Regions from separate parts of the Pseudoalteromonas espejiana DSM 9414 genome, predicted to be linked through region 1. Evidence: predicted binding sites of a transcription regulator. Region 1 holds the regulator's gene; each other region holds the start of a gene.
The links. Region 1 encodes LexA, which represses DNA repair genes until DNA is damaged. Its sites were predicted from a motif close to TACTGTATNNNNATACAGTA; they were not measured.
Positions count from the first base shown of each region.

Region 2: PESP_RS05060 (YebG family protein) is a predicted target of LexA. The motif match lies at 1,557-1,576, and genes of this name have one in related genera.
Region 3: dinB (DNA polymerase IV) is a predicted target of LexA. The motif match lies at 1,928-1,947, and genes of this name have one in related genera.
Region 4: PESP_RS07620 (LexA family protein) is a predicted target of LexA. The motif match lies at 1,219-1,238, and genes of this name have one in related genera.

Region 1 is NZ_CP011028.1:3,515,236-3,518,452, reverse strand. It holds gene PESP_RS16020 (hypothetical protein) at 1-4, opposite strand, end outside; gene PESP_RS16015 (DUF7218 family protein) at 135-386, opposite strand; gene PESP_RS16010 (hypothetical protein) at 618-998, shown strand; gene PESP_RS16005 (PaaI family thioesterase) at 1,003-1,443, opposite strand; gene lexA (transcriptional repressor LexA) at 1,620-2,237, shown strand; gene coxB (cytochrome c oxidase subunit II) at 2,711-3,217, shown strand, end outside.
Region 2 is NZ_CP011028.1:1,103,518-1,106,734, reverse strand. It holds gene dsbB (disulfide bond formation protein DsbB) at 143-661, shown strand; gene PESP_RS20575 (DUF6170 family protein) at 663-965, shown strand; gene PESP_RS05065 (ComEA family DNA-binding protein) at 977-1,273, opposite strand; gene PESP_RS05060 (YebG family protein) at 1,625-1,939, shown strand; gene PESP_RS05055 (M23 family metallopeptidase) at 2,076-3,217, shown strand, end outside.
Region 3 is NZ_CP011028.1:830,460-833,676, reverse strand. It holds gene PESP_RS03820 (M17 family metallopeptidase) at 1-744, opposite strand, end outside; gene dinB (DNA polymerase IV) at 864-1,916, opposite strand; gene PESP_RS03810 (acyl-CoA thioesterase) at 2,317-2,751, shown strand; gene PESP_RS03805 (aldo/keto reductase) at 2,766-3,217, shown strand, end outside.
Region 4 is NZ_CP011028.1:1,658,883-1,662,099, forward strand. It holds gene PESP_RS07615 (zinc metalloprotease) at 1-933, opposite strand, end outside; gene PESP_RS07620 (LexA family protein) at 1,286-1,654, shown strand; gene PESP_RS07625 (DNA cytosine methyltransferase) at 1,735-2,799, opposite strand; gene PESP_RS07630 (hypothetical protein) at 2,796-3,217, opposite strand, start outside.

The sequences.
Region 1 (3,217 bases):
TCATATTTATCTTCTTATTATTTTTAGCGTTAGTTTATTATAGCTTCCCACGCTTTTACTGCGGCATTTTGTCGCAGTTTTTCATAAGTTTATAAATATGAGGCTTTAATTACATCAATAGATTTTAGCTAATGTTAGCTTTCACGCAGGGCATTTATTAGCTCTTGTTTGCTCATTTTAGAGCGCCCGCTAATACCCACTTCTTTTGCTTTATCGTATAACTGCTTTTTTGTGCGTTGCTCATACTGAGAGGCTTTGCCGCCCTTTACCGCTGTTTTATGAGTATTACTATTGGCAATACGTGCGGCTTTTTGTTTGCTCATGCCCTCATCGCGAAGTGCATCGTACTGATCGTCGTTTTTAATTTGCGGACCATGATCTACCATTTTAGCTCTCCTTAAAAACCGTTACTTACACAAAGTGTGTATAAATTTCATTATTGATTCGCATTATTAAGCGTTTAAGCTCGCTCTGTTAAAAAGAGCAAGTTAGGTGCCAAAAGCATTAAAAAGTGAGTTTATGAGGATTAAGTAAGGATTACTGCTTAGTTGATTTGGTATAAAAGTAAAACTGCGTTAAAGTTTGCGGTGAAACTATAAGAGGGTAAAAAGCAGACAATGTCAGAAATTCAATTTTTAAATGTAGATCTGGAGCTTGAGTCTAAACAAGATATTAGTGTTTTAGTGGCTGACTTAAAGAAAAACGCGATGGTTTTGCATTATGACAAAGACGAATATCGTCAATTGGCGCGTATTGAAGCTGCGGGCGATATAAGCACGCCAGATAAAGCAATTAACCACTTATGTGAACTAATAGAATCGTGCTCGCGCAATGCGCTAAAACAGTGGCTTAGTTGCTCGCGAAGAACGTTTGATATTGGCTTTGAGTCGGGCACATCACCAAAGTGTTTTAACCAAGCCCTACATGCAGATACATTACTACGTATATCTGCAATTGGCGCAGGTATGGAAATTACAATTTACCCGATTGATAAGTAAGCTATTACTTTCGCTCAACCACTGCTGCGGTCATTTTTGATACGCAGCAAAGCTCGTTGCGGCTATTAGTAATTTTTATTTCCCAAACCGAACTGCGTTTACCAATATGAAATGCACGAGCCGTTGCTGTTAACGTCCCATTGCGTGACGCTTTTAAATGGCTTGCACTAATTTCCTGCCCTACACAGTAAAACTTTGTAAAATCAATGACAAAATTGGCAGCATAACTAGCAACCGTTTCGGCAAGTACTACATTAGCGCCGCCGTGTACCATTCCCATTGGGTTATGGTGCTCAGGAATTGCAGGCATAGTGGCAACTAGGTAATCGTCGCCTATTTCGGTTATTTCTATCCCCATGGTTTTCATTAAAGTGCCTTGACCGCTTATTCCTTCATCTAATTGTTTGCAAAGCTCTAATGTAATGGGTTGGTGCCAAATACTCATAACTACTCCTTTGAATTAAAACCTTGTTTATAGCATTTTAAATATGCAAATTTTATAATTACCTAAAATGTACACATATGTATTTAGTTTAGCTATTTAAAACACAATTTAAATTTGCGATTTTTATTTAACTGTATATACTCACAGTTAAATGTACTGTATGGAAAACCAGTTGTATGCGACCATTAACGAAACGCCAAGCTCAAATACTCGAACTAATAAAAGTTTTTATTAAAGATACTGGTATGCCTCCTACACGTGCCGAAATCGCACAAACACTAGGCTTTAAAAGTGCCAATGCTGCCGAAGAGCATCTCAAAGCGCTTGCTAAAAAGGGCGTAATTAAAATGAAACCTGGCGCAAGCCGTGGGATTCAGTTAATTGAAGAAGAAGAGCCTGAGCAATTAGGCTTACCACTTATAGGCCGTGTTGCGGCGGGTTCTCCTATTTTGGCGCAAGAACACGTGGAGAGCCATTGTAAAATTGACCCTTTAATGTTTAAACCAGCAGCCGATTTTTTACTGCGTGTAAACGGTATGAGCATGAAAGACATAGGCATTATGGACGGCGACTTACTAGCTGTACACCGTACTCAAACGGCTGAAAACGGCCAAGTTGTGGTTGCACGAGTTGATGAAGATGTAACCGTAAAACGCCTAGAAAAAGCAGGTCGCAAAGTATTATTACACGCCGAAAATGAAGAGTTTACGCCAATAGAAGTAGACCTTGAAAATGAGTCGTTTAATATTGAAGGCTTAGCCGTAGGCGTAATAAGAAACGCCGATTGGATGTAATTTAGGCCACATTAAGCAATAAATTTACAAATGCACACTTGTTAGTGTGCATTTTTGTTTTAAAACCCACCTTTTAGTAATACTAAAGCAGCCATAAAGTTATTTAAGCTGTAAACTTTTTTGCACTCGCACTTAACTCCTCTTTTATATGATACACCCCCTAGTTTTACTCGCTATTTAGCAATTAACTTGTGTTTAAGCTGGCGTAATTAAAACTTATTTTAAAATATAACTTGTTTGTTTTTTATACTAAAACTTGCTTGTTGTATGTTTTTTAGCTAATTATTAATTTGCTGGGCTAACAATAACTCACAGCTTTTCGGTTTTGAGAACACACAAATACACATTCTTTGTTGGCGCAGCTATACCAATCAAAACAAATTAGGTTGGTTAAATAATAAAAATAACGAATAGGCGTTTAAGCCGTATGCCTCTTCGCTTTGCATTAGCAATAGCATCAAAGGAGCCGTCACATGGGTAAACTGACCTCTACCTTGTGGCTTATATTGATTGTGTTTCCACAGCATGTAATGGCCAATAGCCAATACAATATGCGCAAGGGCGTAACCGATATAAGCAATAATGTATATCAGCTGCACATGACCATATTTTTAATATGTTGTGTGATTGGGGTGATAGTGTTCGCAATTATGTTTTGGGCACTGATTCATCATCGTAAATCTAAAGGGGCAGTACCTGCCCAGTTTCATGAAAGTACTAAAGTAGAAATACTTTGGACTGCCATTCCATTTGTTATTTTAATTGCCATGGCAATCCCTGCCACTAAAACACTTATTGCAATGGAAGATGCTAGCAAGGCCGATTTAACCATTAAAATTACCGGTTCGCAGTGGAAATGGCATTACGAATATATGGGCGAAGATGTAGAGTTTTACTCTATTTTGTCTACCCCCCAAGATGAAATAGCCAACCTTGCCAATAAAAATCCTAATTATTTACTTGAGGTTGATAAACCTTTA
Region 2 (3,217 bases), 1.3 Mb from region 1:
TTTGGGCATCACCATGTTTGAGCATTAATACTCATTAGTTTCGACTCGAAAAAAGTGACTTCGGTAGCTTTTTTTTCCTTTTTGTTGCCGCTTACTTTATCCTAGTACATAATTTAACGTCTTATTTAAATGCGGATTTTTTATGAACTGGCTAGCACACCTTCCTACTCAACGTACGCCATGGCTATTATTTACTGGCATTGTGTTTTTATTAGAAGTTACCGCACTGTTTTTTCAATACCAAATGGGCCTAGCGCCGTGCATTATGTGTATTTATCAACGCACAGCCGTATTAGGTTTATTAGGCGCAGGTGTGATTGGCGCTGCAAAACCGCAAAGTAAAATTGCACGCCCTGTTGCTTATTTAGTGTGGGGAGTATCCAGTGTTTGGGGTTACCTAATTGCCCGCGAACATATTGATATGCAAACAACCACAGACCCATTTGCTTTTAGTTGCGAGTTTGAACCTAACTTCCCTGCTTTTATGCCTCTTCATGAGTGGGTCCCAAGCTTTTTTCAAGCAACGGGTGATTGTGGCAATATTGATTGGCAGTTCGTCGGTTTAAGTATGCCTGCATGGATGGAGATAATTTTTGCTTTATTTACTGTTACATTGTTTGTAATAGTAACTACGCGTTTATTAATTAAAAAGTCTATTTAGTATGTTTACATTTTTTACTAGCCAACTACCAGAACTTAAGCACTTAAAGGTTAGGCAAAGACAAGCTGTAATAGCCATTGCGTTAAGTATGTTACCCCCTACCGATCGCGTGTTATTACGAATAATAAAGCTTTTACTGCTTAGTCCTTTATTTTTAATATTCACTGTTTTTACAGGGTGGACGTTAATTCCCTTTTTAATCATTGGCGGCCTTTGCTATCCGCTTTTAACAACACCTATTGAAATAAACTTTGCTAAAAAGTATTTGCCTGAGGCAATTAAACAATATTCACAGGGCGCGTAGCGCCCTGCATTTTATAAAGATACTTTGTCTGCTAGTTTTGCCACTAACTTTTCTCCTATGCCTTTTACATTTGCTAAATCACTCACATCAGTAAAATCACCATTATTAGTTCTGTAATCAACAATTGCTTGGGCTTTTTTCTTACCAATGCCTGGTAGTTTTGCGAGCATATCGGTATCAGCATCATTAATACTTATTGTTGGTGCTTGTGGCATTTCTACAGATGGCTTTTCAAGAGGTGGGTTAGCGTGAGTAAAAGCACTAAAGCTTAAAAAGCTAATAATAAGTAGAGATAGTAAAGTTTTCATTTGGTTTTTCCTTATTGTTGTTTATACCAAAGCCTGTTAACCAATTAACAATTTGGTACTAAAACATTTCTTATTTGAGTTTTACTTAGGAAATATTTATAAATAAGGAACAGCCAAAATCACTTAAATTATTCCCAAGTGCATTATCACTTAACTCCGAAATCCTAAAATGCAGCTGGTACTACTAGTGATTGCTTAACTAAAGTAAAGTTACGCTTTTTTGTCAAATTTAAGACAAGCTAAAAAGTAGCGCTAATTACTTGCAAATTAAAGCTCAAACCTTTACTGTATATAAAAACAGTAACCTACGGGTTAGTAACCACATTACCACGCAATCAAGCAGGAGAGATCATGGCTGTTGTTGTTAAATATGTTGTAGAACGAAACGGAGTTGAGCGAATGACGTTTACTACTAAAAAAGAAGCGGATGCCTATGACAAAATGCTCGATATAGCAGAATCGCTTGAGGTAATGCTGGAAAAAGTAGATGTACCATTGAGCGAACAACAAGTTGAATCATTAGCACTTGAAATTGCAAAAAGTAAAGATGATTTCATGGCAGTACTAAAAGGGGCAAAAGAGCCCACTGCAAAAGCGCCTGCTAAGGCTAAAAAAGCCGATAACGTAGCGCCCATTAAAGACACAGACGAGCAGCAAGCTGGCTAAGCGCCAACTAATTTAAATAAGGGTTGCTATAAATAGCAGCCCTTTTTTATTAATTTTTGAACAGTTACAAATTTTTTCTGGCTTTTTAAACTGAAATTGATACATTAATCCGGTTAATAGCGAGTGTTTATGTGCCATGTCAGTATTTATTAAGTCTTTTTATCAAAAATTTTTCCCAGCCCGTCAGCTGCTTATACGCCAAAATGGTGAAGTTAAGCATGTTATTTTGGCGCCTTGGTTTCAGGTTAGCGTAGTACTGCTTGTTTTAGCCACTATTACTTGGGTGGGTATTTCTAGTTTTCGCGTATATAGCCAAACTAATAAAATTACCGACATAGAACAAAGCCAAATTGATAAACAACATGTATGGCAAAAACAAGTTTCGCAGCAAAAAGCGCTTCACGCAAAGCAATTAGAGCAACTTGCTGTACTTGAGCAAAAGCAAGCGTTACTTCAAGGCATGATAGAGTCACTACCGGCTTCAATCAGCAAAGACACTATAAAGCTTGAAGAGCAACTTGATTCACCAATTAATGAAGACAAAGGCGAGTTTCATGAGCCACTTGTTGATGAAAACCCAAAAAATAAACACGCTGCATTAATTACCCCAACCACATTTGCTGCTCGCTATGAGCGTTTAAATAAGTTTTACGAGCAAAATTTTGCTCTTATAGATGAGCAAATCAATGTGCGCCATAATGCTATTTTAGCCATGCTTAAAGGTGCAGGACTTGAGTCGGCATTAGAGCAGCACCTAGCACTAGGCACGCAAACAGCCGCACAAGGTGGCCCATTAGACGTATTTGATGAAACAAAAATCCCGAGTCAATTTTTAGCTATTGCCGATAAGCTTTTAGTGCTTAATAACCTTGAAAGCTTTTTAACTGAGCTGCCAAACTCACTCCCCCTACCCGCCGCTAAATATTATATTTCTAGCAATTTTGGCTTGCGTAAAGACCCAATGAATAACCGCCGTGCTTTTCACAAAGGTGTTGATTTAGCAGGTTGGCATAAAACCGAAATATTTGCCCCTGCCGATGCTGTTGTACTTCGCGCTGGTAGAAATGGTGGCTATGGTAACTTTATAGAGCTTGAGCACAAAAATGGCTTAGTTACCCGCTTTGGCCACTTAAACAAAATAAAAGTTAAAAAAGGCCAAGCAATAGCAAAAAACGACGTAATTGGTTTAATGGGCAGTACTGGCAGAAGTACAAGTACCCACTTACACTATGAAGTGTTACTCGATGGCAAACATGTCAATCCTCTAAAAATAACAAA
Region 3 (3,217 bases), 1.0 Mb from region 1:
GCCTTCAGGTACGTATTCAAGCTTTACAACGCGAGGGTGATGGCGCTCTACTGCGTACGATGCGCGTGCAACCGTACTTAGCATTGGGTAGTTTTTATCAATTAAGTCTATGTCGTCAATTACGTCAACACTAACGTTTGAGCCTTTAAAAAGCTCCACGCAGTAATCGGCAAAACGAGGAGGCGCCATACGCTCTGGTTCAGTACCACATAAATCACGCGCAGCATATTGGCCTGCAGCAATCGCGTTAACCGCTTTTACTGTTTGCTCACTTGCGTCAATTAAACCAATTTGCGTAATTGGCTCAATGCTTTCGCCGTGATATTCACGGGCTTCAAGTGGTTGCCATAAAGCTTGGCATGCGCCTAAATAAGCAACCTCTAGTGCATTTTGGTAACGTTCATCAGCATGTAAGTTTGGTAAGTAAATAGCAGGGCTAACACTACCCGACGCTTTAGCTTCATTTATAGCTAGTTTAGCTGCATCAAAGTAGCGGCGAACATCATCGTAATCTCGGTTTAATGGGCCTGTTGGCGCAAGAATAACGCGTGTATTTTCAATAACTAAAAAGGTAACTTGCTTACCAATACGAGAGTCTACTTTAGCTTGTGCGTTTATAGCATCGCTTAGTGAATTATTAGCTAACTGAGAAAAGTCATCACTAATAATAATAAGTGCATCGTGAGAAGAAGAGTCAAGGCTTGCACTTAAAGTAAGTGCAGCAATTGCTTGAGGATATGCCATAAATAAGCTCCTGTTAAAAACATAAGTGCCTATTATCGTCGATATAAAAACACAAAACCAGCCAGCTGCGATAAGCTAATTTTGCTCTGGCAACTTGGTGTTACAGTAAAAAATACGTGCTAATCAAGAATACTCAATTGCAGATTCAAATTAGGCTCATTTTTTACGCCAACCCCAATACCTAAAAGGCGTACAGGTTGTTGCATACCACGCTGATACGCTTTAGTTAATAACTCGGTAAAAATATCGGTATTTAACTGATGATGCGCCTGATCGGCACTAGTCACCACAAAATTGGCAAACTTCACTTTTACACTCAGTTTATTAATTCTATTTTGTAACTGCTGCTTATTAAGGCGAGTGGTTAATTCTTCTAACAATTTTGGTAACTGTTCTAAGCATTCCTGCAAACTATTTTTATTGTATTCGTAGGTATGCTCCACACTTAGCGACTTACGTACTCGCTCTGTAGAAACTGCGCCAATATATTCACCTGCACATTTTTGATAAAGCGATGCACCAAAATTACCTACATGCTGCTGCATCCAATTTACGCCTTTATCCCGCACATCCTTACCTGTGTATAGCCCTTTTAAATTAAGTTTTTCTAAGGTTACTTTGCCTACTCCAGGGATTTTTCCAAGCGGTAAATTATTTAAAAAAGCATCTACTTCATCGGGTAAAACAACAAACTGGCCATTGGGTTTGTTTTCATCACTGGCTATTTTGGCAATAAATTTAATGGGTGCCACACCTGCAGAGGCTGTAAGGCCGGTATCGTTATAAATATCGGCTCTAATTTGCTGGGCAATTAATGTTGCACTGCCTTTACATGCTGTGCTGTTGGTTACATCTAGGTAGGCTTCATCAAGTGAAAGCGGCTCTATTAAGTTGGTATAGCGCTTAAATACCGCGCGTATTTGGTGTGATATTTCTTTATAAACAGCCATACGACCAGGCACTATTACTAGGTCTGGGCATAACTGTTTAGCGTGGTAGTTAGACATAGCCGAGCGTACGCCGTACTCTCGGGCTATATAGTTTGCTGTAGAAAGCACACCTCGGCGGCTATTACCGCCAATGGCTAAAGGGACGCTTGCAAGCTTAGGATTATCGCGCATCTCAACTGCTGCATAAAAGCAGTCCATGTCGATATGAATAAACTTTTTCATCACCACACAACAACTGTTTATTTATACAGCCATTATATGGAACCACTTTAAATTAGCAAGCGCCAATGGCTAAAAGGGAAGCTTAAACGGCTTTACTTTTTTAAAGCAGTGAAGCCAAAAAGCAAACTCCAATAAAAACCCTCCAGCTAGTAGCATAATACCACCCGACGCATTACCCATTGCGTAGCAAGCAAAAGACGCTATAAAAACTAAACTGGCCAAAGCCCAATTAATTATATTTTGCATGTGTGTTCTCGTGTGTGTTTTGTCTGTGTAATTTAACTGTAGACTTAAATTTAAATAGGTACAATCATCTTATAAAAAAACATGGTATTAATTACCTTGAGCTACAAACACCATATTGATAACCTAACTTATTTAAATCTAAGAGTATAAATGCATGCAAAGGTTCAAAGATAAACACCCTATCCATACCGACATCACAGTAGCGTGGGCCGATATGGACGCCCTGCAACACGTAAACAACGTTGTATACTTGCGCTATTTTGAAATTGCCCGCATCGACTTTTTAAATAAAACAAACCTATTTGATACCATAAAACCGGGCGGTATTGGCCCAGTAATAAGCGAAAATAACATTCGCTATAAACGCCCTGTTACCTTTCCCGATACTCTCACTGTAGGGATTACTATTTCAGATATAAAAACCGATCGCTTTGTAATGAATTACTCTGTATTTAGCCATGCTCAGCAAGCTGTAACAACGACAGGGTCTTCTTTGGTGGTAATGTTTGACTTTAAAACGGGCCAAAAAGCCGCTATTTCTGAGCCCTTATTAACGGCGTTAATTAGCCACTCTCAAGATCTTACATAATTTAAGGATTTAACATGCAATACAGTCCACTAGGCAGCAGTGGTGTAGATGTTTCACGAGTATGCTTAGGTAGCATGACATGGGGTAAGCAAAATACCCAACAAGATGCCGATGAGCAAATAGCCTACGCACTTGAGCAAGGTGTTAACTTTATTGATACCGCCGAAATGTATGCAGTCCCTCCCTCACCTGACACTTACGGTAAAACAGAGCAAATAATTGGTGATTGGCTTAGCCGAAATACACAAAAACGTGGTGAGATAGTTCTTGCTACAAAAATAGCGGGGAATGGCTTATCGTGGGTGCGTGATGGCAACGATATAACGCGCAGCGCAGTAATAGAAGCCGTAGATAACTCGCTCAAACGCCTACAAACCGATTATATAGATTTATATCAGTTACATTGGCCTAATCGCTCTACTCCGCATTTTGGTAGGCAGTGGCCTGGCAAACTAACCTTTAGCGA
Region 4 (3,217 bases), 1.9 Mb from region 1:
ACCGCATACGTCGCTTGGTGGGAGGCTGTATGCGTATCTTAAGTTAGAGTTACCACCAGAAGTAGCAACTTTCTCATAAGCAGTAGAATAAACAAAAGGTATAAAATTAGGTGCTTCACCTGTAACAAATTTTTCGTTCACAAACATGTTCTGTACGTCTTTTAAAACAGGAATAGGGTAACGGCTCCTAAATTTGTAATCTCTCATAACCTTGGCTATTGAAGGGTGCACAAGCCAGAGTATTTGAACTGAATGATTTAATTTAACCGCATTTTCAGGATTTAAAGGGTATTTAACCGTCCATCCGTTAACTGCTTTGGAACTTATAGAGCTATCGGGCCTAAAATCAAGACTGTAAGGGATGTTAACTTTTACACTTTCAGGTACTTCATAAGTATCATTTTCTAGCTTTATATTTTCATCAACAATAGCATATTTTTTGGCGCTTTTAACGGTCCAGCTTTTATCGATTTCTATAATGTATTGGTATTTAGTGCCATTAATTAGAAGCTCCATATCGCCAATTTCATCTTTGAATGGAGTATCGTGTAAATAGGTTAAATTGAAGTCCCATTTACGGGAAGGGCTTTTTAAAAAAATGGAATATATTTTATTATTCAGGTGTGTAATATCAGTTACATACAGTTCTTTTGTTGTCAGATCTGGATCATTGTGGCCAAAGGTAAGGTTGGTCTTGAATTCGTCGTCATTAAACTTAATTGTGTGTGTATTGTCGCCACCAAAATTGATTTCATTTTTTACATTCATATCCTCAAGCTCAAGATGGTTTATTGATTCTTGAGTTAGAATTTCCAGGCTATCAATTTGGGAAGGAGTAAACACAAAGTCTTTAAGAGGTAATGAGTTTTCGAATTGTGCGTGAGAGCACATACTAAATCCAAGCAAAAAGGCTGCAAAATATTTATATTTCATAATTTATCATCCGTTTAAATTTAAAATAAGTTCAAATAATGAACTTAAATATTGTACCAAAAAAAGGTAATAAAACAACATTAGTATTATAAAATATTTATAATAAAGTTACTTTTCATTAAAAACGATAACTTATAAACTTACTTGCGCGATATAGCTTATGTCTAACTATAAAAAATATGTAACGTAATTATTTTTATGTGGATAGCTCAGTCCGACAATTGCACTTTATGGTCACCTGCAAGTCAGTTTACTTTTAGTTGCTGGTATTTAATAAATGCCAAAAGCTGTATATATATACAGCTCTTTGGTATTATACCCTTACTCCAAACTAAAATTCTTGAAGCCCACTATGCTCACAGAAAACGCCCAAATTGGGCCTCAACTCACAGACTTAGAAAATACGCTTGACTCTACTTTTATCAAAGACTCCACATTTATCGGCCGTGCCAGTGGTCGAAGTATGGAGGGCGTAGGGATATACGATGGAGATATACTGATAATCGATAGGGCTCAAGATGTTAAACATTATGATGTCATCGTAGCGTGCTACAACGGTCTATTTATATGCAAAATAGCAGATATGAAGAACAACCAGCTCGTGTCCGCTAGCCCAGATTATAAGCCAGTTAAAATAAAGGCAACCGACGAGTATTGTGTTGAGGGTGTCGTTACACAGTCGATAAGAATGCATAGGGGGAGTTCTAGGTTGGGGGATTGATTTTTTAGAGTTTCCCCTCATCGAAGCTTAATTAGGCCACAATAAAGGGATACTTATAATTACTTAATCAGGTACTCCAACTAGTCTCTAATACTCGGTTCTGGAAGAGCAAGTATCGCCTCACCTGCACCTCTATATAAAGGTAGACCTAATAGGTTTTCTGTTTCGCAGTGAGTCGGTTGAGGGTATTGAAAATAATGAAGATTCTTGGCCGCTACAAAAAATAGCCTTCGTCTTTTCTGAGGAACTCCGTAGTCAGCAGCCATTAACTCTCTATGTGTTACGTCGTAACCAATATCATGAAAAGATTTATATATCTCTTCAATCATATTTGCACTTTTCACTTGTGCAAGACCGTAAACGTTCTCCATTACTACTATTTCGGGTTTTAGAGCATCGACATGCCTTATATAGTCTCTGTAAAGTACGCCAAGAGGGTCATTTGTCGCCTTTTGCTTACCTGCAACACTGAAAGGCTGACATGGGGGGCCTCCTATAATTACATCTGGGGCTTTCCCTACAGCCCTAATCACAGTCGAAGGGCAAAGTTCCGTTATATCTTCACGGTGGAAATTCCATTCAGGTCTGTTGTGTTTTATAGTCGCTTCAGCCCACTTTTCTATATCACTTGTGAAGCAAGTTTCAAATTCAACTATGTTGTCGGAGGCTTGTTCGAAACCTAAATCAAGCCCTCCTGCACCGGTAAAGTAAGAAGCAATTTTTATTTTTCCACCAAGGTTTAAGCGTTCAAAATATTTAGCTACTTCTTTAGCAAGTTCCTTTGCTAAACCTACGGGGACAGCATTTCCGATCTGCTTATGAATTTGCCCTAGTGTACCTTTGAATTCATAATCTATTGGAAAGTCTTGGAGTACAGCAGCCTCTCTGGGAGTTACGTACCTATCCTGTTTCGGGTGTACGAACTTGTTAAATATATAAGCAGTAACAGTAAGAGATGGTTTGTGCTCCTCCAATCGAATCAAGCGCATATTCGGACCACCTGTTTTTTTTTCCCCCGTGCGGATAAAACTTGCGTGTTGCAAGTGTTCAGGCAAGTCGCCCATTTTTCCACCTGGAGGAAGGTGTTTCATTCTCTCAAGGACTACACCACTATATTCTCTAGTCTCATGATTTGGTAATTTCATATTTTCATGTCGCGTAAAATAGGTTCTTCTAAAGTGATTATAAAGTCGAAGGCTCTTCTAAGATCTTTAGAAAGTATTGCCTCGTGTCCATCGATCGTTTTAAAATCCTTCTCAAGACCCCACATCATATCAGTAAAAGGGGTGACGTACTCACCCCCATGTCTATATGCTGGAAGATTAGATATTATAGCTGTTTTTAATCTAGAATCACCTTTTAGGTTTGTCCCAATTTTAAGTGATTGATAAATAGCCTTCTTAATATCATCGGTGCGGTCCATCCCAGCACTTGTTTTGCTATCACTTATTGACTCTTTCTTAGGCCACCCATCTAAATCTTTAGCAATTTTAGGAGGGCTACCGCTAGCATTTGCAAGAAAAAACATTTTATTCGTTCTGTCTTTATGTGTGTATGCAGCTT